DNA from 3 places in the Pseudomonas sp. E102 genome. Region 2 is predicted to be linked to each of the others. Evidence: predicted binding sites of a transcription regulator. Region 2 holds the regulator's gene; each other region holds the start of a gene.
The links. The regulator FliA, encoded in region 2, starts transcription of late flagellar genes. The targets are predictions, from matches to a motif close to CTAAAGTTTNNNNNNNNNNNGCCGNTAA.
Positions count from the first base shown of each region.

Region 1 (10,084 bases), 1.5 Mb from region 2:
CCCGGGCACGGCTGGAGAGCCTGGAAGCCAAGGTGGCCGAGCTGGAGGCGCGACTCGACCCCAAGGACGAGTGAGCACCTCTTGCCAGGGATGCGGCGTTAAGCGCGTGATTTGTCCCAGGCCCACCAGATCATCCAAAGCGCCGGCAGGGGCTCGCCGCCTGTAACGGCAATTGAAAAACAACCGCCTGAATGGCGGTTGTTCATTCATGCCCCCACTTGCGCAACATCCTGCGAAAATTTGCCCCTTCAATTGCCCCGCCCTCTCAGTTTCCCCGGACTAGTCTTCAAGAGCCGCAGGATGCGGCTCTCCATCAGTCAAGGAACGCTTCATGTCGCTCGCCATCGTCCACAGCCGCGCCCAAGTGGGGGTCGAAGCCCCTGCCGTTACCGTTGAGGTTCATCTGGCCAACGGCTTGCCGTCACTGACGATGGTCGGCCTGCCGGAGGCGGCGGTGAAGGAGAGCAAGGACCGGGTGCGCAGCGCGATCATCAATTCAGGGCTCAATTTCCCGGCGCGGCGCATCACCCTGAACCTGGCGCCAGCGGATCTCCCCAAGGACGGAGGCCGGTTCGACCTGGCGATTGCCTTGGGAATCCTGTCGGCCAGCGTGCAGGTGCCGACCTTGATGCTGGACGACGTGGAGTGCCTCGGCGAACTGGCATTGTCCGGCGCCGTGAGACCGGTACGCGGCGTGCTCCCCGCGGCGCTGGCGGCACGCAAGGCTGGACGCATGCTGTTGGTACCCCGGGCCAACGCCGAGGAAGCTTGCCTGGCGTCAGGGCTGAAGGTGATCGCCGTGGACCATCTGCTCGAAGCAGTGGCGCATTTCAACGGCCACGTCCCAGTCGAGCCTTTTGTGTCCAACGGGCTGCTCTCGGCCAGCAAACCCTATCCCGACCTCAGCGAAGTACAAGGTCAAGCCGGAGCCAAGCGCGCCTTGCTGATCGCGGCAGCGGGAGCTCACAATCTGTTGTTCAGTGGCCCACCCGGTACGGGCAAGACGCTGCTGGCGAGTCGTTTGCCGGGGTTGCTGCCACCGCTGGCCGAAAGCGAGGCCCTGGAGGTCGCGGCTATACAGTCGGTCGCCAGTTGCGTGCCCTTGAGCCATTGGCCGCAACGGCCGTTCCGCCAGCCACACCATTCGGCGTCCGGCCCTGCCCTGGTGGGTGGAGGCTCCAAGCCGCAACCGGGGGAAATCACCCTCGCCCACCACGGCGTGCTGTTCCTGGACGAGCTTCCAGAGTTTGATCGCAAGGTATTGGAAGTCTTGAGGGAGCCCTTGGAGTCGGGGCATATCGTGGTTTCGCGCGCCCGCGATCGCGTGCGCTTCCCGGCCCGCTTCCAGTTGGTAGCGGCCATGAACCCCTGCCCCTGTGGATACCTTGGCGAGCCCAGCGGCCGCTGCTCGTGCACACCGGACATGGTGCAGCGCTATCGCAACAAGCTGTCCGGCCCCTTGCTCGACCGCATCGACCTGCACCTGACTGTGGCGCGGGAAGCCACGGCGCTCAATCCCAAAGGCGAACCGGGTGACGACACCGCCACCGCGGCCGAGCGGGTGGCCGAAGCCCGGGAACGCCAGCAAACCCGCCAAGGCTGTGCCAACGCATTCCTAGATCTACCGGGGCTGCGCCGCCATTGCAAACTGTCCTCGACCGACGAGGCGTGGCTGGAAACCGCCTGCGAACGACTGTCCCTGTCGCTGCGAGCCGCCCACCGCTTGCTGAAGGTCGCCCGCACGCTGGCCGACCTTCAGCAGTTGGAACGGATCAGCCGCGAGCACCTGGCCGAAGCCCTGCAATACCGGCCCGCAACGCCATGAAACAGGTCACGGCTTGCTCAGGTCCACCAGCGGTGTGTCTCGCACCTCGACTTTTCGATCGCCCTGGATGTCATCAATGCGCTTGAGGGCTTTGTCCACGGCCCCCTTGTCCGCCAGAAGACTGTAGTGGATCTGGAACTGCTTGCGCTCTTTCGGTGCGATGCTGGGCACCAGGCCCAGCGGACGCTGGTAGCGGCGGTTATAGGAAAAACTGGTACCTGGCTCCAAGCCGGTCACGTAGCCCTGGCCTTGGGTATCGGTGTTTTTCCACAGGGAAAACACCGGAAGCGTCCCGGTATTGAAGCCCACGGAAACGCCGAGGCTACCGGCCTTGTTGTGCAGGACGGTCAGCGTATCGCCCTTGGCGTCGGCGTAAGGCACGACGTTGTAAACGGTTTCATCGTAGTCCTTGGTGGGAGCTCGATAGGTGGTCCAATCCTTCAGGTCGCCCTTGGCCTTGTCGTTGAACGGCGAAACCTGTTTGACCGGGGCGGCGAAGCGGGCCCCCTGCTCCAGGAATGGCGTGCTGAAATTGCTGTGATAGAGCGCCTGGTATTCCTTTGGATAATCGCCATTGTTGGTCAGCGTGTCGTTGAGGGAAAAGGTCACGCTGCCGGGCTCGGTGACCAATTCAGTCTGGACCGAGAAGTCAACCTTCTTGAACGCCTGCTCCTTCAACTCGCCTCGCAGGGTGATGGCGTAAGGTGGCTTTTCATCAATGTGCAAGGTGACTTTGTTCGCCGAAATGTTCGCGGCGCGCCCATGCAAGGTCAGCAGCTCACCGTTGTCGATGCCGGGGTGGCCGACCCACTCATAGCCGCAGCGGGTCACCAACTCATTGAAGCCTTCAAGCCAGCCCAGGCCACCTCGGCCGTTGAGTTCGATGAATGCTGGATTGACCACTTCTTTGACCGGCGAATCCCAGCCCATGCGCACATCGCCGACCGAGGCTTGAAGCACGTTCATGCCACGGGTCGGGACGACTGACAGCTTCAGAGTGCCGTTGTCGATGTCGACAATGCTCACGCCTTCCTGACGCCCCCCGTGGAGGGTGCGCATCGTCACGGAAAACGGCTTATCGGTTTTCACGCCCAGTTGTTGGCTGGTGATTTGCCAGGGTTGGGCGGCTTTATCGGAGTCGAGCAGTACGTAATCCCACGCCATCGCATGGGAAGCTACGCCCAAGGCGCCGAGGGCAACGAAGAGTCTTAGGGAATTCATGGAGACGGCCTTTTGTTGGAGTTGTGCGGTTTTTATAGACTTGAAGAAACGTTTCAGCAAGCCAAAAAACAGCAACTACCTGAAAAACTACACGGCTACAGATTGGAGATTTTTTGCGGGAAACGAGCTTGCTCGCGGTGATTTTTTGCCTAGGCAGCCTAGAACCCGTGGCGGGGGAGCTTGCTGCCGCTCGACTGCGCAGCAGTCGCAAGACGCGACGATAAGGTCTGCCTGAAAAGGCGCGGGCCTGCTGTGCAGGCCCGCGGGAGCAAGCTCCCTCGCAACGGGATTGGGTTGGCTTGCTCGTGAGGGGACGGTTTCAGCGGAACCGATCGACTTCTTTGCGAAGGTCCTGCGCCAGTTTTTCCAGTTCCTTGGCGGTGATCGCCAGGTTCGAAACCACTTCGCGCTGTTCGCTGTTGGCCATGGCAATACTCTGCAGGTTGCTGCTGAGCAGGGTCGCGGTGCTGCTTTGCTCCTGCGTAGCCGTAGTGATCGCGGCGAATTGCTGGCCGGCCGAGCGGCTTTGCTCATCGATACGCGCCAGGGCCGAGGCCACGTTGGCGTTACGCGACAAGCCTTCCTGCATGAGCAGGTTGCCCTTCTCCATGGTGCTGATGGCGTTGCCGGTTTCCTGCTGGATGCTGTTGATCATGCCGGAAATTTCGTCAGTGGCCTGGCGAGTGCGCGAGGCCAGGCTCCGAACCTCGTCAGCTACCACGGCAAAACCACGACCCTGCTCGCCCGCCCGTGCAGCTTCGATGGCGGCGTTCAACGCCAGCAGGTTGGTTTGCTCGGCGATCGAAGTGATCACACCGACAATGCCACCGATCTCCTGGGAGCGCTGGCCCAGCGTGTTGATGACCGTTGCAGTGCTGTTCAAGGCGCCCGCGATCTGTTCCAGGGACGATGACGCTTCGTCCATCGAGGTACGGCCGATGCGAGTCTGTTGGGCATTGTCCTGGGCCAGGCGCTCGGTATTGCCCATGTTGTCGGCGATGTTCAAGGAGGTGGCGCTGAATTCTTCCACCGCCCCGGCCATGCTGGTGATCTCGCCGGACTGTTGCTCCATCCCTTCATAGGCGCCACTGGACAATCCGGAGAGCGCCTGGGCACGGCTGTTGACCTCTTGGGAGGCTTTGCGAATGTGCTCGACCATGGTCGACAAGGCTTGGCTCATCTGGTTGAACGCACGGGCCAGTTGGCCGATCTCGTCGTGGCTCGACACATTCAGGCGCACGCTCAGGTCGCCGGCGCCCAAGGCTTCGGCCTGACGCACCAAGTCACCGAGGGGAGCCAGTTTGCTGCGCAACAGCCATACCGCCGCACCGACCGCCAGCAACATCGCCAGCAAACTGCCGATCGCCAGTTGCGTACCGACGTTCCAGGTCACTGCGTTGATCTCGGTTTTCGGCATGCTCGCCACGACCGACCAGGGCCCGCCCTCGAACGGCACGGCAACGCTATAGAACTCCTCCGCGGTGTCGTCCCAGAAAGCACCCTTGCCAGGCTTCTTGACCAACGCTGTGATGGCCGCGGTAGCACGGTCCAGCGCCTGCACGCCGGCCGGCGGCACCAACCATTTGTTCTGCTCGTCCAATAACGCCAGCGAACCGGTCTGTCCGATTCGGAAGCGCTTGAGGTTTTCGAACTGCGCATTCTGCGCATCGGTGTAATCGAATCCTACGTACAACACGGCAATGATCTTGCCGCTGCCATCACGTACAGGCGTGTACTGCGACATGTAGAAGCGCCCGAACAGCAACGCCCGGCCAATGTAGCTCTGGCCGCTGATCACCGGGCCGTAGGCCGGTCCGGCGCGGTCGAGCACAGTACCGATGGCGCGCGTACCGTCCTGTTTGCTGACGGATGTACTGACGCGGACAAAATCGTCGCCGCTGCGCACGAATACCGTGGCCACGCCGGCGGTCATCGTCTTGAAATCATCCACTTCCTTGAAATTGTTGTTCAACACTTCGCTGCCAAGGCTCAAGCCAGGCGTCTGAACGCCCGCCACCGTCACCGGCTGGTCCGGATGCACGCTCAAGCCGGCGCTGAAACGCTTTTCGAACAGACCCGCCAGCCGTTGGGTGCTTTCGCGCAACGTGCTGTGGAACGTGTTGAGCTGATCGGCCATCAGCCGCGCTTCGCTCGCGAGATGCTCTTCACGGGTAGAAAGGTTTGCAGCGTCAAGCGAACGCAAGGCAAAGACAGTACTGCCGGAGATCACGACCGCCAGTATCACGGCAAGGGCAAGGCCTAGCTGTGAGGCGATCCGGGCACGAGGTTGAGACATGACGGCTCCTGGCCGAGAGACTGGATCATCTTGATCACATCGCACGCTCGGCATCTGATTCGATGAGGTAGGTATTGGCCCTTTCTGAACGAAGGTTCTATGTTCACCTTCGGCCGTAACGCCGAATACTTGAGGGCTTTGGAAGGAATAATACCAAGTGGCTAGCACGGCGACTGCAACGTTTCAGCCCAGGCGCTTGACCTCAGGTAGTTGCATGGCCTTCACCTCGCTCTGGAGAAAGTCGCTGAGCCGGCGCAAACGTTCACCCCCGGGCCGGGTTTTCGGCCAGACCAGGTAGTAATGCTCGCCGCTGGCGACAGCGGTTGGCCATGGCAGGCTCAAGCGCCCCTGGGCAACGTCCTCGGCCACCATCAACAAATCGCCCATGGATACGCCGTAGCCGCGCGCGGCCGCGATCATGCCCAGTTCCAGGGTATCGAACACCTGACCGCCCCTGAGCGAGACTTTGTCCGCCAAGCCCATGCGCTGCAGCCAATTGCGCCAGTCGCGGCGATCCGGAGTGGGATGCAATAGCTCGGCCTTGGCCAATCGCGCCACATCCCAGGGTTGGTCATTGAGCAGGTTCGGAGCGCCGACCGGTATCAACTCCTCGGGAAACAGCAGGCTGGCCTCCCAGTCCGCAGGGAAATGCCCATTGCCCAGCAGGACTGCGCAATCGAAGGGCTCGGTATTGAAATCCACCGAGTCGATGTCCATCCAGGCGCTTGTCAGCTGCACTTCGTTGCCCGGTTGCAGATGGCGAAAGCGGCTCAGGCGCGCCAGCAGCCAGCGCATGGTCAGGGTCGATGGCGCCTTCATCCGCAGGATGCCGTCTTCTCCGTGCAATGTGTGGCAAGCCCGCTCCAGCGCCATGAAGCCCTCCCGCACGCCCGGCAGCAGCAGGCGCGCCGACTCGGTCAGTTGCAGGTTGCGCCCGCTGCGCTGGAACAGTCGACAGGCAAAGTGATCTTCCAGTGTGCGGATGTGCCGGCTGACGGCGCTCTGGGTGATCGACAGCTCCTCGGCGGCGCGGGTAAACGAGCTGTAGCGCGCCGCGGCTTCGAATGCCCGTAGCGCATAAAGCGGAGGAAGACGGCGAGACATCGCAAAAGCTCCATGGCGTGGTTTGCAAACCCTACCAGAAACCCATTCAGCATGAGTTTTAATCATGCCAGCGATCTTTTTTATCCTTTTGTGCAATCCGGCGGGAGGGCCGAGAATCTTCGTCTTACTGCCTTGCTGGAACATGGAGTGTGATGATCATGCGGCATCCTGTGCGTACCGAACTCTGGGCCATCCTGCGCCTGGCGGGACCGTTGATTGCTTCGCAGTTGGCGCACATGCTGATGGTGCTGACGGACACCCTGATGATGGCTCGCCTGAGCCCCGAAGCCCTGGCCGGCGGCGGGCTCGGGGCGGCGAGCTATTCATTCGTATCGATTTTCTGCATCGGCGTCATCGCGGCGGTGGGCACCCTGGTAGCGATCCGCCAGGGCGCGGGCGACATCGAAGGCGCCACCCGGCTGACCCAGGCCGGATTATGGCTGGCGTGGTTGATGGCGCTGGTGGCGGGCGTGCTGTTGTGGAATCTCAAGCCGGTGCTGTTGATGTTCGGCCAGACCGAAACCAACGTGCTCTCTGCCGGGCAATTCCTGCTGGCACTGCCGTTCGCCCTGCCCGGTTACCTGAGTTTCATGGCCCTGCGTGGCTTTACCAGCGCCATCGGGCGGGCCACGCCGGTGATGGTGATCAGCCTCGGCGGCACGGTGGCCAACTTCCTTCTCAACTATGCGCTCATCACCGGCATGTTCGGCCTGCCGAAGCTCGGCCTGATGGGGATCGGCCTGGTCACGGCCATCGTCGCCAACTGCATGGCCCTGGCGCTGGCCTGGCACATTCATCGGCACTCGGCCTACCGCGCTTATCCATTGCTTGCCGGCCTGTCGCGACCCAATCGCCAATACCTCAAGGAACTGTGGCGACTGGGCTTGCCGATTGGTGGTACTTACGCGGTGGAAGTCGGCCTGTTCGCATTCGCCGCCCTGTGCATGGGCACCATGGGCAGCACGCCGCTGGCGGCCCACCAGATCGCGCTGCAAATCGTCTCGGTGGCCTTCATGGTTCCGGCGGGCATGTCCTACGCCATCACCATGCGTATCGGCCAGCATTACGGTGCCGGGCAATTGCTCATGGCGCGCCTGGCCGGGAGGGTCGGGATTGGTTTTGGCGCGGCCGCCATGCTGGCGTTCGCCATGGTGTTCTGGCTGCTGCCGAATCAATTGATCGGCCTGTTCCTGGACCATGAGGACCCGGCGTTCCGCGCGGTCATCGACCTGGCGGTGAGCCTGTTGGCCGTGGCGGCGTGGTTCGAGCTGTTCGACGGCACACAAACCATCGCGATGGGTTGCATCCGCGGATTGAAGGACGCCAAGACCACGTTCCTGGTGGGCCTGGGTTGCTATTGGTTGATCGGCGCGCCGGCGGCGTGGTGGATGGCGTTCCATTTGCATTGGGGCCCGACCGGCGTCTGGTGGGGCCTCGCCCTGGGCCTGGCCTGCGCGGCGGTGAGCCTGACGTTGGCGTTCGAGTGGAAGATGAAGCGGATGATTCGCAGCGAGCCGGGACAGCAAGGTTTCGAAGCGATCCAGGCCAAATGAAACAAAGCCCCTTGTGGGAGCTCGCTCCCACCGGGTTTTGGGTTAGCTGATTTCCAGCATCGACTGCTGATCACCCTCGGACATCAGGTATTCAACCAACTCCGCCAGCGGCAACGGCTTGCTGATCAGGAACCCCTGCACCTGGTCGCATCCGAAACCGCGCAGCAACTCCAGTTGCTCGCGGGTCTCGACGCCTTCGGCCACCACCTCGAGGTTGAGGTTATGGGCCAGGTTGATCATCGCGTGGACCAGCTTGCGGTTCTCTTCGCGCTGCTCCATGCCGCCGACGAAGCTCTTGTCGATCTTGAGCAGGGCGATGGGCAGGCTGTTGAGGTGCACGAACGAGGAGAATCCGGTGCCGAAATCATCCAGGGAGAACCGTACCCCCAGGCGACCCAGGGCATCCATGGTCTGTTTGACCAGTTCGCTGCGACGCATCACGGCGGTTTCGGTGAGCTCGAACTCCAGCCATTGGGCCTCGACACCCCGTTCGGCGATCAACCGGCTCAGGGTCGGCAGCAACTGGCTGTCCTGGAACTGCCGGAACGACAGGTTGATCGCCATGTGCAACGGCGCCTGCCCACGTTCACGCAGGTCCTGCATGTCCCGAAGGGCCCGGGCAATCACCCAGTAACCCAACGGCACGATGAGCCCGCTCTGCTCGGCCAGCGGCACGAACTCACTCGGTGGCAACAAGCCGCGCTCGCCATGGCGCCAGCGCACCAGGGCTTCGAGGCCGACAATCGTGCCATCTGCCAGGTTCAGCCGAGGCTGGTAATGCAATTCCAGCTCATCACGTCGCAACGCCCGCCGCAGCTCGCTTTCCAGGTCGGCGAGGCTGCGGGCGTTGCGGTTGATGCGCTCGTTGAAGATATGAAAGGTGCAGCCTTGGGTGCTCTTGGCCTGCTGCATGGCGATGTGGGCGTGCCACATCAAGGGGTCCGCACCGGCTTGCGCCCGGGCGTGGGCAATGCCCAGGCTGCAACCGATCAACAGGCTTTCACCGTCGACCCAGTAGGGTTCGGCCATGGCTTCGATGATGCGCTCGGCCATCCACTCCGCTCGCTGAGGCGCCCGGCGGGTGTCGATCAACAAGGCGAACTCGTCGCTCCCCAGCCGTGCCAGCTGATCACCGGCCTCAAGCGCGCCTTTGAGCCGCGAGACAACCTGCAGGATCAGCCGATCGCCGGCCTGGTGGCCGAGGGCGTCATTGGCGTGGCGGAAATTGTCGAGGTCCAGGTGACCCAGGGCCAGGCCACGGCCTTCGTTTTCAGCCAGGCGAGCCGCCAGCAAGGTCTGAAAACCCTGGCGGTTGGCGATGCCTGTCAACGGGTCCTGCTCGGCGAGCCGTTGCAGGGTGTTTTCGAGCATCCCCCGCTCGCGCACGTGACGCAGGCAACGACGCAGGGTCGCCTCATCGAGGGCGTCGCGCACCAGCCAGTCGCTGACGCCATCCGGGGAAACCGAAGGTTCATGCTCGAGCAACAGAACTGTCGGCAAACGACAACGACCCGGTGCCGGCTGCAGGGCGGCAACGGTGAGCAGCACCGCGTTGCGGTTGTCCTCGAACAAGCTGCTGACCGAGTCCCAGTTCGGGGCGCTGATCAACACGACCGAGGGCCCCATGGGCGCCAGGCACTCGCGCAATATCGCTGACCACTCAGGCGTTTCGGCCAACAACAGCAAACGCAAGGGTTCGACAGGCGTGGACAAGCTGACTCCCTAGACTCTGCAAGGTGGTAGGCGCGGGGCATTATGACGCGCCGATGGGCAATCACCAATGCCAATGGTTCTCAGATACCCGCTTTTTGAAGCTTTTTCATCTCAAAAAACGAACGTTGGAACCAATTTCCGTCCGCATCCTGAGGGAAAGTGACGAAAGCGGCAATTGCAATGATGCGCAACGTCACAAGTCGGACAGGGCAGCACAATTCTCAGAGCCTGTTAAAATGCCGGCCCATTTCGCAAACGACTCCCTGAACCCTGTCATGTCCCGACTCAACCCCCGGCAGCAAGAAGCCGTGAACTATGTCGGCGGCCCTCTTTTGGTGCTCGCCGGTGCAGGCTCCGGCAAGACCAGCGTGA
Region 1 covers NZ_CP084025.1:5,161,646-5,171,729, reverse strand. The annotation lists gene DOCECA_RS23265 (accessory factor UbiK family protein) at 1-74, shown strand, start outside; gene DOCECA_RS23260 (YifB family Mg chelatase-like AAA ATPase) at 332-1,825, shown strand; gene DOCECA_RS23255 (aldose 1-epimerase family protein) at 1,832-3,046, opposite strand; gene DOCECA_RS23250 (methyl-accepting chemotaxis protein) at 3,366-5,342, opposite strand; gene DOCECA_RS23245 (LysR substrate-binding domain-containing protein) at 5,526-6,446, opposite strand; gene DOCECA_RS23240 (NorM family multidrug efflux MATE transporter) at 6,599-7,999, shown strand; gene DOCECA_RS23235 (putative bifunctional diguanylate cyclase/phosphodiesterase) at 8,042-9,712, opposite strand; gene rep (DNA helicase Rep) at 9,988-10,084, shown strand, end outside.
Region 1: a site for FliA is predicted at 5,449-5,476, ahead of DOCECA_RS23250 (methyl-accepting chemotaxis protein). Genes of this name have one in related genera too.

Region 2 (10,084 bases):
CAGGCCGCCGGTAAGGTGATCCAGGCCTTCGGCGAAGTGGTGATCGGCGGCAACTACGTGGTCGGTATCGTGGTCTTTGCCATCTTGATGATCATTAACTTCGTCGTGGTGACCAAGGGCGCCGGGCGGATTTCCGAGGTGAGCGCGCGTTTCACCCTCGACGCGATGCCTGGAAAGCAGATGGCGATCGACGCTGACCTCAATGCCGGCTTGATCGATCAGAGCCAGGCCAAGCTGCGCCGTCTCGAAGTAGCCCAGGAAGCCGAGTTCTACGGGTCCATGGACGGTGCAAGTAAGTTTGTCCGCGGTGACGCCATCGCCGGCCTGCTGATCCTGTTCATCAACCTGATTGGCGGCATGGCCGTCGGTATCTTCCAGCACGGCATGGCTTTCGGCGACGCCGGCAAGGTCTACGCGTTGCTGACCATCGGTGACGGTTTGGTGGCGCAATTGCCATCACTGTTGTTATCCACAGCGGCGGCGATCATGGTGACCCGTGCTTCGGGCTCCGAAGACATGGGCAAGCAGATCAATCGCCAGATGTTCGCGTCGCCCAAGGCCCTGGCCGTGGCGGCCGGCCTGATGGCGGTGATGGGTCTCGTGCCGGGAATGCCGCACTTTTCTTTCCTGAGCATGGCGGCCTTGGCCGCGGGTGGCGCGTACCTGTTCTGGAAGAAGCAGAACGTGCAGAAGGTCCAGGCGCTGGAAGAGGTCAAGCGCCAGCAGGAACTGCTGCCGTCGCCAGCGCGTGCCATGGAAACCAAGGAATTGGGTTGGGATGACGTGACGCCGATCGACATGATCGGCCTGGAAGTCGGCTACCGCTTGATTCCATTGGTCGATCGCAACCAGGGCGGTCAGTTGCTGGCGCGGATCAAGGGCGTGCGCAAGAAGCTGTCCCAGGATCTGGGCTTCCTCATGCCCACCGTCCACATTCGCGACAACCTCGACCTGGCGCCGAGCGCCTATCGCCTGACGCTCATGGGCGTGATCCTGGCGGAAGCCGAGATCTACCCGGACCGCGAGCTGGCGATCAACCCAGGGCAGGTCTACGGTTCGCTCAACGGCATTACCGCCAAGGATCCGGCTTTCGGCCTGGAAGCGGTGTGGATCGAAATCAGCCAGCGGGCCCAGGCCCAGTCCCTCGGTTATACCGTGGTGGACGCCAGCACGGTCGTGGCGACCCACTTGAACCAGATTCTCTACAAGCATTCCAGCGAGCTGATCGGTCACGAAGAAGTCCAGCAACTGCTGCAAGTACTGGCCAAAGGCTCGCCGAAACTGGCTGAAGAATTGGTGCCGGGCGTGGTTTCGTTGTCCCAATTGCTCAAGGTGTTGCAGGCGCTGCTGGCCGAACAGGTTCCGGTGCGCGACATACGCAGCATTGCCGAAGCGATCGCCAACAACGCTTCGAAGAGTCAAGATACCGCCGCTCTGGTGGCTGCGGTGCGGGTCGGCGTATCCCGCGCAATCGTCCAAAGCATTGTAGGCACTGAGTCTGAGCTGCCTGTGATCACTCTGGAACCAAGGTTGGAACAGATATTGCTCAATAGTCTGCAGAAGGCAGGACAAGGCTCGGAAGAGGGTGTTCTGCTGGAGCCAAGCATGGCCGAGAAGCTGCAGCGTTCGCTGATCGAAGCAGCCCAGCGGCAAGAGATGCAAGGCCAACCGGTGATCCTGCTGGTGGCCGGTCCGATTCGCGCGATGCTTTCGCGGTTCGGGCGCCTCGCGGTCCCGGGGCTGCATGTGCTGGCGTACCAGGAAATACCGGACAACAAGCAAGTGACCATCGTTGCGACAGTAGGGCCCAACGGCTGAGGTAGTGGTTTATGCAAGTGAAGCGTTTTTTCGCCGCCGATATGCGTCAGGCCATGAAACTGGTTCGTGACGAGCTGGGCGCTGAAGCAGCCATCATCGGCAACCGTCGTATCGCCGGCGGTGTCGAGCTGACGGCGGCCCTGGACTACAAATTGTCGGCGCTGGCCCCTCGCGTTCCGAACATGGAGCTCGAGGACGAGCTGCGCAAGACTCAGTCGCGCATCGCCAGCGCCCAGGCCGAGTTGAGCCTGCGCAGCAGCGAAGGCTCGGCCAGCGCGGGCACCAATCGTCAATTGTTCGCCGGCCAGCCACTGACCGCAGGCCTGCCGCTGACCGCTGCCGAACCGCTGATCGAGCCGACGCCGGCCGAACCGCGTCGTCCGGCACCGGTACCCGTTGCCGCAGCCGCGGGCGTTGATCCCCGTGCCCTGGACTCGATGCGCTTCGAACTCAACAGCCTGCGCGAGCTGATGGAAGTCCAGCTCGGCTCGCTGGCCTGGAACCAACTGCAAGGCAGCCGTCCGGCCCAGGCCAACCTGTGGCGTCGCCTGCAACGCATTGGCCTGTCCGGCCCGCTGGCGCGCGACCTGCTGGCATTGATCAGCGACATCGACGAGCCTCGCCAGGCCTGGCGCATGCTGCTTGCGCACCTGGCGCGGATGATCGCCACGCCGGAAGTCGAGCCACTGGAAGAGGGCGGAGTAATCGCCATGGTCGGCCCGGCCGGCATGGGCAAGACCACCACTCTGGCCAAGCTCGCGGCCCGTTATGTACTCAAGTACGGCGCCCAGAGTATCGCCCTGGTGAGCATGGACAGTTTCCGCATCGGTGCCCAGGAGCAACTCAAGACCTTGGGCCGGATCCTCAATGTGTCGGTGACCCATGTGGATCCGGGCCAGTCCCTGGCCCAGGCGCTGGAACCGCTGATGCGCAAGCGCGTCGTACTGATCGACACCGCCGGCCTGCAAGCCAGCGATCCGGCCCTGCGCATGCAGCTGGAAAGCCTGGCCGGGCGTGGCATCAAGTCAAAAAATTATCTCGTGTTGGCAACCACCAGCCAGAAACAGGTTCTAACCGCCGCATACCACAGTTACAAACGCTGCGGGCTGGCCGGCTGCATCCTGACTAAGCTGGACGAAACGGCAAGCCTGGGCGAGGTGTTGAGCCTGGCGATCGGTCATGAACTACCGGTGGCCTACCTGACCGACGGGCCGCGGATCCCGGATGATTTGCATCTGCCGCGCCGTCATCAACTGGTCAGTCGTGCCGTGAGTGTGCAAATGCAGGAAGAACCCAGCGAAGAAGCCATGGCTGACATGTTCGCTGATATCTACCACAGCCCGACCAAGCAGGTTGGCTGAGGTATTCATGAATATTTTTTGTACCTACATCGATGGTCTGCCATGCATTGTTCCGTATGTGAACGCGCAGCCAGTAATGTGGCCTCCGTCTAAGTAAGACAAGGTAAAGAACGAACATGGGCAGCATGCATCCCGTACAGGTGATCGCGGTGACCGGCGGCAAAGGTGGCGTCGGGAAGACTAACGTGTCAGTGAACTTGTCCCTGGCTCTGGCAGAGCTTGGCCGACGGGTCATGCTGCTGGACGCCGACCTGGGCCTGGCGAACGTCGACGTGCTGCTGGGGCTCACACCCAAGCGCACGCTGGCGGACGTGATCGAAGGGCGCTGTGAATTGCGCGACGTGCTGTTGCAAGGCCCCGGCGGGATTCGCATCGTGCCGGCCGCCTCCGGCACCCAGAGCATGGTTCACCTGACCCCGGCGCAGCACGCCGGCCTGATCCAGGCCTTCAGCGACATCGGTGACAACCTCGATGTGCTGGTGATCGACACGGCAGCCGGTATCGGTGACTCGGTGGTCAGTTTCGTGCGCGCCGCCCAGGAAGTGTTGCTGGTGGTCTGCGACGAACCGACGTCGATCACCGACGCCTACGCGCTGATCAAACTGCTTAACCGCGACTATGGCATGAACCGCTTTCGCGTCCTGGCCAACATGGCCCAAAGCCCACAGGAAGGACGCAACCTGTTCGCCAAGTTGACCAAGGTCACGGATCGCTTCCTGGACGTCGCCCTGCAATACGTCGGCGCAGTGCCTTACGACGAAAGCGTACGCAAGGCTGTCCAGAAGCAACGTGCCGTTTATGAAGCTTTTCCTCGTTCCAAATGCGCCCTGGCGTTCAAGGCGATCGCCCAGAAGGTCGACACCTGGCCGCTGCCGGCCAACCCACGTGGGCATCTGGAATTTTTCGTCGAGCGTCTCGTGCAACAAACAGCAGGGCCCGTGTTATGACAGCCAGCGGTTACAACCATCTCTACAAAAAATCGGCACGGGACGCCCAGTACGAATTGATCGAGCGTTACGCGCCACTGGTCAAGCGCATCGCCTACCACTTGCTGGCGCGTTTGCCGGCCAGTGTCCAGGTCGAGGACTTGATCCAGGCGGGCATGATCGGCCTGCTCGAAGTGTCGAACAAATACGACGCGAGCAAGGGCGCCAGTTTCGAGACATACGCCGGTATCCGTATCCGCGGGGCGATGCTCGATGAGGTCCGCAAGGGCGACTGGGCGCCGCGTTCGGTGCATCGCAACACCCGCATGGTCAGCGACGCGATTCGTGCGATTGAAGCGAAAACCGGGCGAGACGCTAAAGATCACGAGGTTGCGGCCGAACTCCAGTTGAGTCTCGATGATTATTACGGGATTTTGAACGATACCTTGGGCAGTCGCCTGTTCAGTTTCGACGACCTGTTGCAGGACGGCGAACACGAAGGGCTGCACGAGGACGGCGCGAGTGCTCACATGGAGCCGTCGCGCGACCTGGAAGATGAACGTTTCCAGAGCGCCCTGGCGGATGCGATTGCCAATTTGCCGGAGCGTGAGCGACTGGTCTTGGCGCTGTACTACGACGAAGAGCTGAACCTCAAGGAAATCGGTGAAGTCCTGGGGGTAAGCGAATCGCGGGTCAGCCAGTTACATAGCCAGTGCGCGGCCCGCTTGCGGGGGCGTTTGGGGGAGTGGCGAGCGCGCTGACGAGCAGTGTGGGGACGCTGCGAGCGGGGCTGGCATGGCGTATGCCGGGCCAGTCTCCATCCGTTGTGCTCCATACCGTTGTCGAGTGTTGTGCCGGATTGATTGAAATGGCGCGTCTAGGTGCTGGGCGCGTTTAAGACTGCTTGGAGGTCGAATTGGACAAGAACATGAAAATCCTCATCGTTGATGACTTCTCAACGATGCGGCGGATCATAAAAAACCTGTTGCGTGACCTCGGGTTCACCAACACGGTCGAGGCCGACGATGGCACAACCGCCATTCCGGTCCTCAACAGCGGGAGCATCGACTTTCTGGTGACTGACTGGAACATGCCTGGCATGACCGGTATCGACTTGCTGCGCCACGTGCGCGCCGACGAAAAACTCAAGCACCTCCCGGTGCTGATGGTCACTGCCGAAGCCAAGCGCGAGCAGATCATCGAAGCGGCCCAGGCCGGTGTGAACGGCTATGTGGTCAAACCCTTCACGGCCCAGGCGTTGAAAGAGAAGATCGAAAAAATCTTCGAACGCATCGGTTAACGGCGCCACGGGGGAGCTATGGACAACGAATCTTCAATGGGCGATTTCGAATCGACCCTGAAAAAACATGCCCGCGAACTGGTAGACAGCCTTGAAAAGGGCCGCTTCGGCGATGCGGTTCAAATGATTCATGAGCTCAACCAGACCCGTGATCGCGGTCTGTACCAGGAAGTCGGCAAGCTCACCCGTGAACTGCACAGCGCGATCGTCAATTTCCAGATCGATCCGAACATGCCGCAGGCCGAGGAAGTCTCGCAGATCACCGACGCCACCGAGCGCCTGGGTTATGTGGTCAAGCTGACCGAAGCCGCAGCGAACCGCACCATGGACCTGGTGGAAAGCGCAACGCCCCTGGTCAACGGCCTGAGCGAGGAAGCCCAGGCGTTGAGCACCGATTGGGGACGGTTCATGCGTCGCGAAGTCGGCGCCGAGGAGTTCCGGGAGCTGGCCCGTCGGGTTGACGGTTTCCTGGCGCGCAGCAGCGCCGAGAATCGCGCCGTGGCCAGCAACCTCAACGACATTCTGCTGGCCCAGGACTATCAAGACCTGACCGGCCAGGTGATCAAGCGTGTGACCCAGCTGGTCACCGAAGTGGAAAGCAACCTGCTCAAACTGGTGCTGATGGCTAGCCAGGTCGACCGCTTTGCAGGTATCGAACACGACCGTGAAGCGATGCTTGCCGAAAAAGATCCACAAAAACATCTCTCTCAGGGTGAAGGTCCGCAGATTCATGCCGATAAAAGAGAAGACGTTGTGTCCGGTCAGGACGATGTGGACGATTTGCTGTCCAGCCTTGGATTCTAAGTTTTAGCCCTATTTTAGGAGCAGCCATTAATGAGCTTCGGCGCCGATGAAGAGATCCTTCAGGATTTCCTGGTTGAGGCCGGCGAGATTCTAGAGCAACTATCCGAACAGCTGGTCGAGCTGGAAAGCCGACCTGATGATGCGGATCTGCTCAATGCAATTTTTCGCGGTTTCCACACTGTAAAAGGAGGCGCCGGCTTCCTCCAGCTCAATGAGCTGGTGGAGTGCTGCCACATTGCCGAGAACGTGTTCGACATCCTGCGCAAGGGTGAGCGTCGCGTCGACTCGGAACTGATGGACGTGGTGCTCGAGGCCCTGGATGCGGTCAACAGCATGTTCAGCGAAGTGCGCGAGCGCTCGCCGATCACCCCGGCCACCCCCGAGCTTCTCGCCGCGCTGTCGCGCCTGGCCGAGCCGCAGTCGGCTGACGAAGCCATGCCCGTTGCCGAGCCTGTGGTCGAAGAACCGGTTGCGCAAGAATCGGGCGACATCACCGATCATGAATTCGAATCGCTGCTGGACTCGCTGAACGCCGTCAAGGCCGAAGCCGAGGCTCCGGCCGCGCCCGCTGCGCCAGCCGCCGATGCCGCTGCCAGCGATGAAATTACCGACGATGAGTTCGAATCGCTGCTCGACCAACTGCACGGCAAGGGCCAGTTCGCCCCCGATGCGGTCGTAGCGCCGGCGGCCCCGGCTGCGCCAAAGGCAGCGGGGGATGACTCCGACATTACCGACGACGAATTCGAAGCCTTGCTCGACCAGTTGCATGGCAAGGGCAACTTTGCCGTCGACGCGTTGGATTCGGCCATCGCTTCGGCGCCGACCCCGGCCAAACCAGTGGCAGCGGCAGCCGGAAGCGACTTGATCAGCGACCACGAATTCGAATCGCGGCTCGACGAGCTGCATGGCAAGGGCAAGTTCAGCGAAGTCGGCACGGCCGCCGCCGCGCCTGCCGCTGCCGCCACGGCTGCACCCGCCGCCAAGGCCGCGCCGAAGCCGGCCGCCAAGGCGCCGGAACCGAAAGCGGAAACCCCGAAGCCTGCCGCCGCAGCGGCGCCAGCCCCGGCTCGCGCGCCTTCTGCCGCGCCCGCCGAAAAACCGGCGAGCGAAGCCGAGACCACCGTTCGCGTCGACACCGCGCGGCTGGATGAGATCATGAACATGGTCGGCGAACTGGTGCTGGTGCGTAACCGGCTGGTGCGCCTGGGCCTCAACAGCCAGGACGAAGCCATGTCCAAGGCCGTGTCGAACCTCGACGTGGTCACGGCTGACCTGCAAACCGCGGTCATGAAGACCCGGATGCAGCCGATCAAGAAAGTTTTCGGGCGCTTCCCGCGCCTGGTTCGCGACCTGGCCCGCCAGCTCAAGAAAGAAATCAACCTGGAACTGGTGGGTGAAGAGACCGACCTCGACAAGAACCTTGTCGAGGCCCTGGCCGACCCGCTGGTCCACTTGGTGCGCAACGCGGTCGACCACGGCATCGAGTCGCCGGAAGAGCGCGAAGCGTCAGGCAAGGTCCGCAGCGGCAAGGTGATCCTGGCCGCCGAGCAGGAAGGCGACCATATCCTGCTGTCGATCTCCGACGACGGCAAGGGCATGGACCCGAACGTGCTCCGTTCCATTGCCGTGAAACGCGGTGTGATGGACAAGGACGCGGCCGATCGCCTGAGCGACACCGAGTGCTACAACCTGATCTTCGCCCCGGGCTTCTCGACCAAGACCGAGATTTCCGATGTGTCGGGTCGTGGCGTGGGCATGGACGTGGTGAAAACCAAGATTTCCCAGCTCAACGGTTCGATCAACATTTACTCGACCAAGGGCCAGGGCTCGAAGATCGTCATCAAGGTCCCGTTGACCTTGGCGATCATGCCGACCCTGATGGTGATGCTGGGCAACCAGGCGTTCGCCTTCCCGCTGGTCAACGTCAACGAGATTTTCCACCTCGACCTGTCGCGCACCAACGTCGTCGATGGCCAGGAAGTGGTCATCGTACGGGACAAGGCACTGCCGCTGTTCTACCTCAAGCGCTGGCTGGTCAGCTCTGCCGCTCATGTGGAGCAGGGCGAAGGCCATGTGGTGATCCTTTCGGTGGGCACCCAGCGGATCGGCTTCGTCGTCGACCAGTTGGTGGGCCAGGAAGAAGTGGTCATCAAGCCGTTGGGCAAGATGCTCCAGGGCACCCCGGGCATGTCCGGCGCCACCATCACCGGCGACGGCCGCATCGCGTTGATCCTCGATGTGCCTAGCATGCTCAAGCGCTACGCCGCTCGGCGTATTTGATTCTGGAGGGGCGCGGCCCGACGCCGCGCCTTGTCTAACGGAGTGTTTATGGTAGTTAAAGTCCTGGTGGTGGACGATTCGGGGTTTTTCCGCCGCCGCGTCTCGGAAATTCTTTCAGCGGACACGAGCATTCAGGTCGTCGGTACGGCGACCAATGGCAAAGAGGCGATCGATCAGGCCCTGGCGCTCAAGCCGGACGTGATCACCATGGACTACGAGATGCCGATGATGGACGGCATCACGGCAGTGCGGCATATCATGCAACGCTGTCCGACCCCGGTTTTGATGTTCTCGTCCCTGACCCATGAAGGCGCCCGAGTCACCCTCGATGCGCTGGATGCCGGGGCGGTGGACTTCCTGCCAAAGAACTTTGAAGACATCTCGCGCAACCCGGACAAGGTCCGCCAGTTGCTATGTGAGAAGGTCCACAGTATTTCCCGCAGTAACCGCCGCGTCAGTGCCTACAGCGCACCGGCGTCAGTGCCGGCTGCTGCGCCAGCACCAACGCCTGCGCCTTCTGCGTCGAGCAGCTTCAGTTCGGCGCCGGTTCGCAGTGCTCCTGCGCCGGCGCCCGCTCGCCCGGCGCCGGCCAGCCCGTCGTCGCCAGCGCCCAAGCGCAAGGCCTACAAACTGGTCGCCATCGGCACGTCCACGGGCGGCCCGGTTGCGCTGCAACGGGTCTTGACCCAGCTGCCAGCGAACTTCCCGGCCCCGATCGTGTTGATCCAGCACATGCCCGCCGCGTTCACCAAGGCGTTCGCCGAACGTTTGGACAAACTGTGCCGCATCAGCGTCAAGGAAGCCGAGGATGGCGACATCCTCCGTCCAGGCCTGGCGCTGCTGGCACCGGGTGGCAAGCAGATGATGATCGACGGCCGTGGCGCGGTGAAAATCCTGCCGGGCGATGAGCGCTTGAACTACAAGCCTTGCGTAGACATCACCTTCGGTTCCGCGGCGAAATCCTACGGCGACAAAGTTCTGGCGGTGGTGCTCACCGGCATGGGTGCCGATGGCCGCGAGGGTGCGCGCCTGCTCAAGCAGGGCGGCAGTGCGATCTGGGCCCAGGACGAGGCCAGTTGCGTGATCTACGGCATGCCCATGGCGATCGTCAAGGCCGACCTGGCTGACGCGGTCTACAGCCTGGACGACATGGGTAAACATCTGATCGAGGCGTGCCTGTAATGGATGTGCTCAGTCTGATCGGCATCATCATGGCGTTCGTCGCCATCATTGGTGGCAATTACCTGGAAGGCGGTCATCTCGGTGCGCTGGCCAACGGCCCGGCCGCGTTGATCGTGATCGGTGGCACTGTAGGCGCTGCGCTGTTGCAGTCGCCGATGAGCGCCTTCAAGCGCGCCATGCAGGTCCTGGTGTGGATTCTGTTTCCACCTCGGGTCGACCTGGCCGGCGGCATCGACCGCGTGGTCAACTGGAGCCTGACCGCCCGCAAGGAAGGCCTGCTTGGGCTGGAAGGGGTGGCCGATGCCGAACCCGACAGCTACTCGCGCAAGGGCCTTCAATTGCTGGTGGACGGCGCCGAACCCGAAGCGATTCGCAGCATCCTGGAGGTGGATTTCTACACCCAGGAAAGCCGC
Region 2 covers NZ_CP084025.1:914,275-924,358, forward strand. The annotation lists gene flhA (flagellar biosynthesis protein FlhA) at 1-1,818, shown strand, start outside; gene flhF (flagellar biosynthesis protein FlhF) at 1,830-3,179, shown strand; gene fleN (flagellar synthesis regulator FleN) at 3,296-4,126, shown strand; gene fliA (RNA polymerase sigma factor FliA) at 4,123-4,866, shown strand; gene DOCECA_RS04380 (chemotaxis response regulator CheY) at 5,034-5,405, shown strand; gene DOCECA_RS04385 (protein phosphatase CheZ) at 5,424-6,209, shown strand; gene DOCECA_RS04390 (chemotaxis protein CheA) at 6,240-8,489, shown strand; gene DOCECA_RS04395 (protein-glutamate methylesterase/protein-glutamine glutaminase) at 8,538-9,671, shown strand; gene DOCECA_RS04400 (flagellar motor protein) at 9,671-10,084, shown strand, end outside.

Region 3 (10,084 bases), 930 kb from region 2:
CCGGTTGTCGCGCCCGGGCCGCATCTTCCCAGGCCAGTTGCCCCGTGGCGATAGCGGTAATGTCGTCCAGGGACGTCTCGCGTTGGGTCTGTTCCATGAAGTGGCGCACGTATTCATCCACCCGCACGCCGCCGAAATAAGTCTGCAACTGGGCCGCCAACCAGCTCTTGCCGCTGGATTCCGGACCGGTCAGCACCACCACCTTCATGTGCGCAGCGCCGGGTCGGCACGCCATTCCCGCCAGCCTTGCACCGCCAGCAGGGTAAACAGGGCGTAAAGGGCGGCGGTCAGGTACAGATCCTTGTAGATGAACAAACCCACGAAAGTCACGTCGAGGACAATCCACAACGGCCAGCACTGCACGCGTTTCTGTGCCATCCACCACTGGGCAACCAAGCTGAACCCGGTGAGCGCCGCGTCGAGCCAGGGTTGCGCGGCGTCGGTCCAATGGGCCATCGCACCGCCCAACATCAAGCTACCCGCCGCACCGATGGCAAGGCCGAGCCACACCGACGGCGCGCCCAGGCGAGTGACTTGGCGTCCCTCGTGATCGCGCCCGGCGCGGGTCCACTGCCACCAGCCATACAGCTGCAAAACCGCGTAGACCACCTGCAACAACATGTCGGAATAAAGCTTCACTTCGAAGAAAATCCAGCTGTACAGCAGCACCATGACCAGGCCGATCGGCCAGCACCAGGGGTTCTGCTTGACGGTCAACCAGACAGCGATCACGCCGAGGGCTGCGGCAAACAGTTCAAGCCCGGACATGGCGATTCCTTGGGGAAGTCGGAGAGGGCGGGGATTGTAAACGCTATGGGGCGCAGAGCTCCAACTTCAGCGCTGAACGCATTGGCGCTATCGCGAGCAAGCTCACAAGGGATTACGGTGTAAATCCGCACTCTAGATCATCTCGCAACCCTGTGGGAGCGAGCTTGCTCGCGATGGCGCCGGGTCAGCTGGCATCCATGTTGGATGTGCTAGCGCATCGCGAGCAGGATGCATCTCAGACCCGGAACTGCTTGAGCAACCCGTTCAACTGTTCGCTCAAGTCTTTCAGGCGCGCGCTCGCCAGGCTCGACTGCTCGGCGGCCACGGCGGTGCTGTGGGAGAGGCCGGCGGCCTGGGTGACGTTCTGGTTGATGTCTTCCACCACATGGGCCTGTTGAAGAGTGGCGCTGGCGATGGAAGCGTTCAGGCTGTTGAGGTTGCGCAAGGCTTGGCCGATGGCGTTGAGGCTGGCACCGGCCAGGCCCGCTTGTTCGATGGTCAACTGCGAGGCCCGGCTGCTGTCGCTGATGACTTTCACCGCGGCTTCGGAGTGGTTTTGCAGGCGTTCGATCATGGCCTGGATTTCCGCCGTGGATTTCTGCGTGCGCTGGGCCAGCAGACGCACTTCGTCGGCCACCACGGCAAAGCCGCGGCCTTGTTCGCCGGCGCGGGCGGCTTCGATCGCGGCGTTGAGCGCCAGCAGGTTGGTTTGTTCGGCGATGGAGCGAATCACCTCCAGCACGCTGCCGATCTGGGTGCTTTCACTCGCCAGGGTGCGAATCACTTCCACGGCCTGGTCGATGGTCTGCGAAAGCCGGTCGATCTGTTGCAGGCTGCCGTCGATGTTGACCTGGCCTTGCTGGGCCTGGGATTCGGCGTCGCGCATTTCACTGGCGGCATGTTCAGCGTTCTTGGCGACGTCCTGCACGCCATAGGTCACTTCGTTGATGGCGGTCGCCACCAGTTCCATCTGTTGGGATTGCTGCTGGCTGCGCTGCTGGGCCTGCGCGGCGTCGTTGCCCAGTTCGCTGGATGATTGCCCCAGCGCACTGGCGGAGATCTGCAACTGGCCCACGACTTGCCGCAGTTTTGCGGTAAAGGCGTTGAAGTGTCGCGCCAACTGGGTGACTTCGTCCTGACCGTGGGTGTCGAGGGTGCGGGTCAGGTCGCTTTCACCGCTGGCGATGTTGGCCATGGCGTTGACGGTGTCCTGAAGCGGACGGACGATGCTGCGCACGATCAGCGTCAGCAGCAGGCCCATGACCAAGGTAATCGCCAAACCGATCAACGCGGCCTTGATCACCTGGGACTGGAATTCTGCCTGGACGTCATCCACATACACACCGGAGCCAATGATCCAGCCCCACGGTTCGAACAGTTTGACGTATGACGTCTTGCCGACCGGCGCGTCGGCGCCCGGCTTGGGCCAGAGGTAGTCGACCATCCCGGCGCCCTTGGCCTTGGCGATGGTGACCATCTCGTTGAACAGCGCAAACCCGTTGGGGTCGCGGATCGCCGAGAGGTTCTGGCCTTCGAGTTTGGGATTGGTGGGGTGCATGACCATGACCGGCGTCAGGTCGTTGATCCAGAAGTAGTCGTTCTGGTCATAGCGCAGCCCGCGGACGGCGCTGAGGGCCTGCTTCTGCGCCGCATCGCGCGTCAGCGTGCCGGCGGTTTCCAGGCCATGGTAGTAGCTCAACACACCGCTGGCGGTCTGGACCACGTGTTGGGTCTTCTGCACCTTGGCCTGATACAGGTCCGTGTGGATCTGCTTGAGCATAAACGCGCCCAGCGTGAACAACATCACGATGGCCACGACCAGGATGAGCCACAAGCGTCGGCTGATCGATACACTGCGCAAGCTATTCATACGCTGTCACTCCGGTTCTTATTCTTGTCATTTAACGACGGCCGGCACTTTAACGCTCGGCAGGTACGCGTGATGGACCTGGGTCATGACGCGGCAGCGTTATCAGGGCTTGTCTGATAGGATTTCGGCCCCGCAGCGCAAAACCTGAGCCGGTTCTGCTTTTTTCATTGGTTTTTTTTGCAAGGTCGCGGTTATCGTGCAGCCCGCTGCGCTCGCCGCGTAATGTTTGAATATAGAAAGGCCTGGATAGACAGGCTTTTTTTTGGGGGATGAATGGATTTGTGGACTGCCTTTTCGGCATTGATTCTTGGCGTGGTAGAGGGCCTGACGGAGTTTCTGCCGATTTCCAGCACGGGGCACCAGATCGTTGTTGCGGATTTGCTCGGGTTTGGTGGCGAACGTTCGATGGCGTTCAACATCATCATCCAGCTCGGCGCGATCCTGGCGGTGGTCTGGGAGTTTCGGCGCAAGATTTTTGATGTGGTGTTGGGCCTGCCGACCCAGCCCGGCGCCCGTCGATTCACCGCCAACCTACTGATTGCCTTCTTTCCCGCGGTGATATTGGGCGTGCTGCTCGCCGACTGGATCCATCATTACCTGTTCAACGCCATTACCGTTGCGACGGCGCTGGTAGTGGGTGGGTTGGTGATGCTGTGGGCCGAGAAGCGCCAGCACACGGTGCACGCCGAAACCGTCGATGACATGACATGGAAGGACGCCCTGAAAGTCGGCCTGGCCCAGTGCATCGCGATGATTCCCGGCACCTCCCGCTCCGGGGCAACCATCATCGGCGGGCTGCTGTTCGGCCTGTCGCGCAAGACCGCCACGGAATTCTCTTTTTTCCTGGCAATGCCGACCATGGTCGGCGCGGCGGTTTACTCCGGCTATAAATACCGCGAATTGTTCGTTCCGGCGGATTTCCCCGTGTTTGCCATCGGCTTCATTACCGCGTTCATCTTCGCCATGATCGCGGTCAAGGGCCTGCTGCGCTTCATCGCCAGCCACAGCTATGCAGTCTTCGCCTGGTATCGGATTGCGTTCGGCCTGTTGATCCTGGCGACCTGGCAGTTTGGCTGGGTGGACTGGACAGCGGCCAAGCCATGAACGATTCAGGCCGGCGCGGCGCGCGTCACACCAGCGGGGCCGTGCAGAACCTGCGGCTCAAGCTGGGCGTGTTCGCGCTGCTGTGCGCCTTGCCGCTCGCGGGTTCGCTACTGCTGGGGCTGCAAGGCGAGTCCTGGGTGCCGATGACGGCTTACGGCGTCGTCAGTGTCGTGGCGTTTTTGCTCTACTGGAGCGATAAGCGCAAGGCGCGTTCGGACGCCTGGCGCACGCCGGAAAATGTGTTGCACGCCGTCGAGCTGGCCGGTGGCTGGCCCGGTGCGTTGCTGGCTCAACAGGTGTTTCGCCACAAGACCCGCAAGGTTTCGTTTCAGGTGGTGTTCTGGTTCGTCGTGTTATTGCACCAGGGGTTCTGGGTGGATCAGTTGTTCCTGGGTGGGCATCTGCTGGCGTTGTTCTAGGACGCTACAGCAACAACCCAACCTGCGTCCGCTTCGGCAATTTGCTGACCACCAGTTGATGGGAGCGTTGCAGCAACCCCCGCAATTCGTCATCGCCCAGCGGGTAGGGCACGTTCATGATGATCCACTGCGCCCGGGCCAGATAAGGCGCGGGGTGAATGCCGGGCCGGTCGCAGTGGCCTAGAAACAGGTCCTTGTCGACCTTGAACGCCAACGAATCACTGCGCAGGCCCTGCAAGGCGAACATCTTGTTTCCAGCGATGGAAAATACCCGCACGCCGCCCCACTTGTAGTCTTCCCTGACCCCAGGCAGGTCCAGGCAAAACCGTGCGACATCCTCTTCGCTCAAGCTCATAGCGTTTTCTCTCCACATTGTTCAAACGCCGCCACCAAATGATCGATCCAGGCGCGCACCGCCGGCAGCATACCGCGCCGGTGAGGATAAACCGCCAAGAGCCAGCCATCGGGGGATGACCAGCCAGGCAATAACTCCACCAACCTGCCGTCGCGCAATTCCTCTTCGCAGTACATGCTCGGCAGCAGGGTGAAGCCCAGGCCGGCGAGGGCGCAGGCGCGGCGCACGATGAAATCATCGATGCCCAGGCGCGCTTCCAAGGCCAGTTCGGTGCTTTGACCACGGCGGTCGAGCAGGCGCAGGTGAACCTGTCGATCTGCTTCCAACGCCCCCAGCACCGGCAGTTGCCGTAGATCCTCCGGGGTTTCGATTCGGCGCCCCTCGGTAAAGGCGGGGCTGGCGACCATGATCAACCGGGCCTGGCGCAAGCGGCGGGTCATCAACAGCGGGTCCTCGTCACCCAAGTCTCTCACCCGCAGCGCCACGTCGATGCCTTCGCTGACCAGGTCCACCCGCCGATTGAGCAGAATCATCTCCAGTTGGACCTGCGGGTATTTCGCCAGGAAGGTTTCGATGATCGATGGCAAAAACTGGTGCGCCAATCCCACCGGGCTCGACACCCGCAGCCGTCCACGGGGTTCGCTGGACATGCTCGCCACGGCCTCGTCGGCCATCTCCGCTTCCAGCAACATCGCCTGGCAGTGGCGAAGGTAGCGTTCACCCACGGCGGTCAGCTTCAGTTGGCGAGTCGTACGTTGCAACAGGCGAGCATTGAGACGCTCTTCCAGCTCGGCTATACGCCGTGAGAGCCGCGATTTCGGTATGCCGAGCAAGCGCCCGGCCGCCGCGAAGCCGCCGGCCTCGACCACCTTGGCGAAGTAATAAAGATCGTTGAGGTCCTGCATGGCCAGCTCGATTGTCCTGTCAGTGGAACGAACTATCGCATTGTTGGTGTCTTATCGGCTATTGGTTTCATCGGTAGGATTGTTCTCAATTGATCGCCTGGTCGCGATCCTCACTTGGAGAGCACTCACATGAAACTGTTGCACATCGATTCGAGCATCCTCGGCGACAACTCCGCTTCGCGCCAATTGAGCCGTGAAGTGGTTGACGCGTGGGTCGCCTCGGAGCCGGGCATCACGGTTATCTACCGCGACTTGGCAGCCGATGCGATCAGCCATTTTTCCGCCCAGACGCTGGTCGCCGCCGGCACCAGCGTTGAATTGCGCGATGCTGCCCTGAAATACGAAGCTGACCTTAGCGCTGAAACCATGGCCGAATTTCAAGCGGCAGATGCGCTGGTCATCGCCGCGCCCATGTACAACTTCACCATTCCAACCCAGCTCAAGGCCTGGATTGACCGCATTGCCGTGGCCGGCCAGACGTTCCGCTACGGCGAGGCGGGCTTCGAGGGCTTGTGCGGTGGCAAGAAGCTGGTAATCGTTTCCACCGCAGGCGGTTTGCACGCTGGGCAACCGAGTGGTGTAGGCCATGAAGATTATCTCAAGCAAATGTTCGGTTTCCTTGGCATCACCGATATCGAGTTTGTCCGTGCAGAAGGGCTTGCCAAGGGCGACGCCATGCGCAGCAAGGGCATGAGCGAAGCTCACGCGCAAATCAGTCAGCAATTCGCCGCCGCGTAAGGCTTGCGTAAAGGCGCCAGGCGCTTCGGGCAACCTTTGTAAAACCCTGTATTCTCGTCGTCATGAAGCGGCTGGAATACGGGGTTTTTTCGTATGTCGGCGCTGGGCTTGATGGCGCAGGTTATGCACGGCCAGAACGGTAGCGACGGGGCCTTCCCCGTGCGTGCGAAGGTGGAAGATTCGATGACACGTGTTGGTGCAGCATTACTGCTTTGTCTGTTTGCCAGCCTCAGTCCGGTGCAGGCCGCGCCGGCGCCGCATCCGCATTGGAGCGCCGGTTTCCATGAGTTGGATTTTCTCGATCCGCTGGACCAGCGGCCGATGCATGCCATCGCGTTCTATCCGTCCACCGCCAAGGATCAGTCCAGCTCCCTGGGCGGCTATCAGATCGACGCGGCGCCGGATGCCCAGATCGCCATCGGCCGGTTTCCATTGCTCATGCTCTCCCATGGCAACACCGGCACGCCCTTGGACCTGCATGACCTGGCCACCTCGCTGGCACGCAAGGGGTTCGTGGTGGTGGCGGTGATACATCCGGGGGACAACGCCCAGGATCACAGCCGACTCGGTACTTTAAGCAATTTGTACGGGCGGCCGATCCAGATCTCCGAAGCCATCACCGCAACGTTGAACGACCCCATGCTCTCGCCATTCGTCAATGCCGGACAGGTGGGCGTGATCGGTTATTCGGCCGGCGGTGAAACCGCCCTGATTCTCTCTGGCGCCACGCCAGACCTCAATCGCCTGCGGCGCTATTGCCAGGAACGGCCCGATGACCGTGACGCCTGCAATACCCAGGGTGAGCTGATTGCCGATCGCGATGACCTGTCGCCGGTGGCTGATCCCAGGGTTCGCGCATTGCTGCTGATGGCGCCGTCGAGCCTGAAATTCGGCCGTCACACGTTGGCCGACGTCCATGTGCCGGTGCTGCTCTACAGTGGCGACGGCGACAAACTGGTGGCGTTCGACAAGAACGCCGCGGCCCTGGCGCGCAAGCTGCCCACCGCGCCGGACTTCAAGACATTGGCCGGGGCCGGCCACTTCGTCTTCATGGCCCCATGCACCGACGAGCAGATCGCGGCAATGCCGGCGCTGTGTACCGATGCCGATGGGGTCGATCGCCAGGACATCCACCGCACCATGATCTCCGAGGCCAGTCGCTTCTTCAGCCAGGCACTGGGCAAGCCGACCCGCGCGGGCATGAGGACGGCCGATCAGTGATCGCTACGCTCGGCCCGCCGGCGCAGCAGTAGCGCCAGGCCCAGGCCGATAAGCGACAACAAGGCCGCGAAGAAAAAGATCGACGGGTAGCCGAGGTTCAACGCCACCGCGCCCATCAGCGGGCCGGCAATCGCCAATGCCAGGTCGAAGAACACCGCATAGGCGCTCAACCCGGCACCTCGGCTGCTGTTGGGCACCTGCTTGATGGCTTCCACGCCCAACGCCGGGTAGACCAGCGACAAGCCAAAACCGGCCAAGCCCGCGCCCACCAGGGCAAACGCGGTGGAGGGGGCGAGCCAGAGCATCACCAGCCCCACGGTCTCGATGCTCATGCAGACAATGGCCGAGCTGAAGCCACCGAAACGGGCGATGCTGGAAATGAACAATAGCCGCGACAGGATGAAGCAGATGCCGAAGACCGTCAGGCACCACGCCGCGCCGGTCCACCCGCGGCTGACATAGAACAGCGTAATGAAGGTGGTGAGCGTGCCGTAGCCGATCGAGGCCAGGCACAGGCTCGCGCCAAAGGGCGAAATGCGCCCGAACACGGCCCAGAAGGGTAGGCGCTCGCCACGCACGACCGGTACCGACGGCTTGTTGCGAATCAGCAGCAGCGCCATGCCGGCCAACAAGGACAAGGCGATGCCCAGGCTGTCGAAGCCGAGGCTGCCGACCATCACCACCCCCAGCGGCGCACCGATGGCGATGGCGCCGTAGGAAGCAATCCCATTCCATGAAATCGAGCGGGCGGTGTGCTCCACGCCGACCTGGCCCATGCACCAACTGATCGTCCCGACACCGATCAGCCCTTGGGCGACCCCCAAGAGCAAACGTCCCGCGATCAGGATCACCAGGCTTGGTAGCGGGAAATCCTGCAGCAATGTCGAGATCAGCGTCAGCACGCCGCTGAGCAGAATCCCCAGCAAACCATACACGATGGCCCGCTTGGTCCCGACGCTGTCCGACAGCCTTCCGGCCATGGGGCGGCTGAGCAGGGTCGCCAGGTATTGCGAGCCGATGGTCAGCCCCGCGATGACGGCGCTGAAGCCCAATTGATCGTGGACATAGCCTGGCAACACGGCGATGGGCAGTCCGATGCAAAGAAAGGCGATAAAGGTGTAGAAAACGATGGAGACGATCTGCAAGGTGATCGACAAGGAGCTGGGAGCGGGCTGGGCTGTTGGCATGGTGGCTCGTTCGCGGGCAGCGGCAGGAGTGCTTCATCATGGCGCGTGGCGGGGAGAAAAGGAAGCTGGCTAACGGTTGTTGAGCGGGATGGCTGTGCCAACGCCATCGCGAGCAGGCTCGCTCCCACAGTGTTTGGGTGTACTTGAGCCTTGGGGCAGGCCACAAGTGCCCCGTGGGAGCGAGCTTGCTCGCGATGGCGGTGGGTCAGGCAATGGGATGCTGGCAGGAGTGGCCATTCCGCGAGCAGGCTCGCTCCCACCGGTTTTTGGGTTTAGAACGAAAAAGCCCCGTCACATGGACAGGGCTTTCGCTTGCAGCTTGAGGCTTACGGCTTGTGGCTGTTCTTAGAACATCACGCCCTGGCTGCGCAGGTAGTCATCGTAGGTGCCGCTGAAGTCGACCACGCCATCGGCGCTCAGCTCGATGATGCGGGTCGCCAGGGACGATACGAATTCGCGGTCGTGGCTGACGAAGATCAACGTGCCCGGGTAGTTCTCCAGCGCCAGGTTCAGCGCTTCGATGGATTCCATGTCCAAGTGGTTGGTCGGTTCGTCCATCACCAGTACGTTCGGCTTTTGCAGGATCAGCTTGCCAAACAGCATGCGGCCCTGTTCACCACCGGAGATGACTTTGACTGACTTGAGGATCTCATCGTTGGAAAACAGCATGCGACCCAGGGTGCCACGGATCATCTGTTCGCCCTGAGTCCACTGGCCCATCCAGTCGAACAAACTGACGTCGTCCTCGAAGTCGTGGGCGTGGTCCTGGGCGTAGTAGCCCAGTTCCGCGCTTTCGGTCCATTTGACCGAGCCGGCGTCCGGTGTCAGCTCGCCCATCAAGGTACGGAGCAGGGTGGTCTTGCCGATGCCGTTGGGGCCGATGATCGCCACGCGCTCGCCGGCTTCGACGGTGAAGCTGAAGTTCTTGAACAGCGTCTTGCCGTCGAAGCCCTTGGACATGCGCTCGATGGTCACGGCCTGGCGGTGCAGCTTCTTGGTCTGTTCGAAGCGAATGAACGGGCTGACGCGACTCGATGGCTTGACCTCGGCCAGCTGGATCTTGTCGATCTGCTTGGCGCGGGAAGTGGCCTGCTTGGCTTTCGAGGCGTTGGCCGAGAACCGGCTGACGAACGTCTGCAATTCGGCGATCTGGGCTTTCTTCTTGGCGTTGTCCGACAGCAACTGCTCGCGGGACTGGGTGGCCGCGATCATGTATTCGTCGTAGTTGCCTGGGAACAGGCGCAGCTCACCGTAGTCCAGGTCGGCCATGTGGGTGCAGACGCTGTTGAGGAAGTGCCGGTCGTGGGAAATGATGATCATGGTGCTGTTACGCGCCGTGAGGATGTTTTCCAGCCAACGGATGGTGTTGATGTCCAGGTGGTTGGTCGGTTCGTCGAGCAACAGCACTTCCGGATCGGAGAACAATGCCTGGGCGAGCAACACACGCAGCTTCCAGCCTGGGGCGACTTCGGTCATCGGGCCGAAATGCTGTTCCAGGGGAATGCCCAGGCCCAGCA
Region 3 covers NZ_CP084025.1:1,840,750-1,850,833, forward strand. The annotation lists gene DOCECA_RS08450 (AAA family ATPase) at 1-208, opposite strand, end outside; gene pnuC (nicotinamide riboside transporter PnuC) at 205-768, opposite strand; gene DOCECA_RS08460 (methyl-accepting chemotaxis protein) at 1,004-2,638, opposite strand; gene DOCECA_RS08465 (undecaprenyl-diphosphate phosphatase) at 2,912-3,742, shown strand; gene DOCECA_RS08470 (DUF1294 domain-containing protein) at 3,739-4,161, shown strand; gene DOCECA_RS08475 (MmcQ/YjbR family DNA-binding protein) at 4,166-4,516, opposite strand; gene DOCECA_RS08480 (LysR substrate-binding domain-containing protein) at 4,513-5,421, opposite strand; gene DOCECA_RS08485 (FMN-dependent NADH-azoreductase) at 5,551-6,159, shown strand; gene DOCECA_RS08490 (alpha/beta hydrolase family protein) at 6,343-7,380, shown strand; gene DOCECA_RS08495 (MFS transporter) at 7,374-8,567, opposite strand; gene DOCECA_RS08500 (ABC-F family ATPase) at 8,913-10,084, opposite strand, start outside.
Region 3: a site for FliA is predicted at 2,760-2,787, ahead of DOCECA_RS08460 (methyl-accepting chemotaxis protein). Genes of this name have one in related genera too.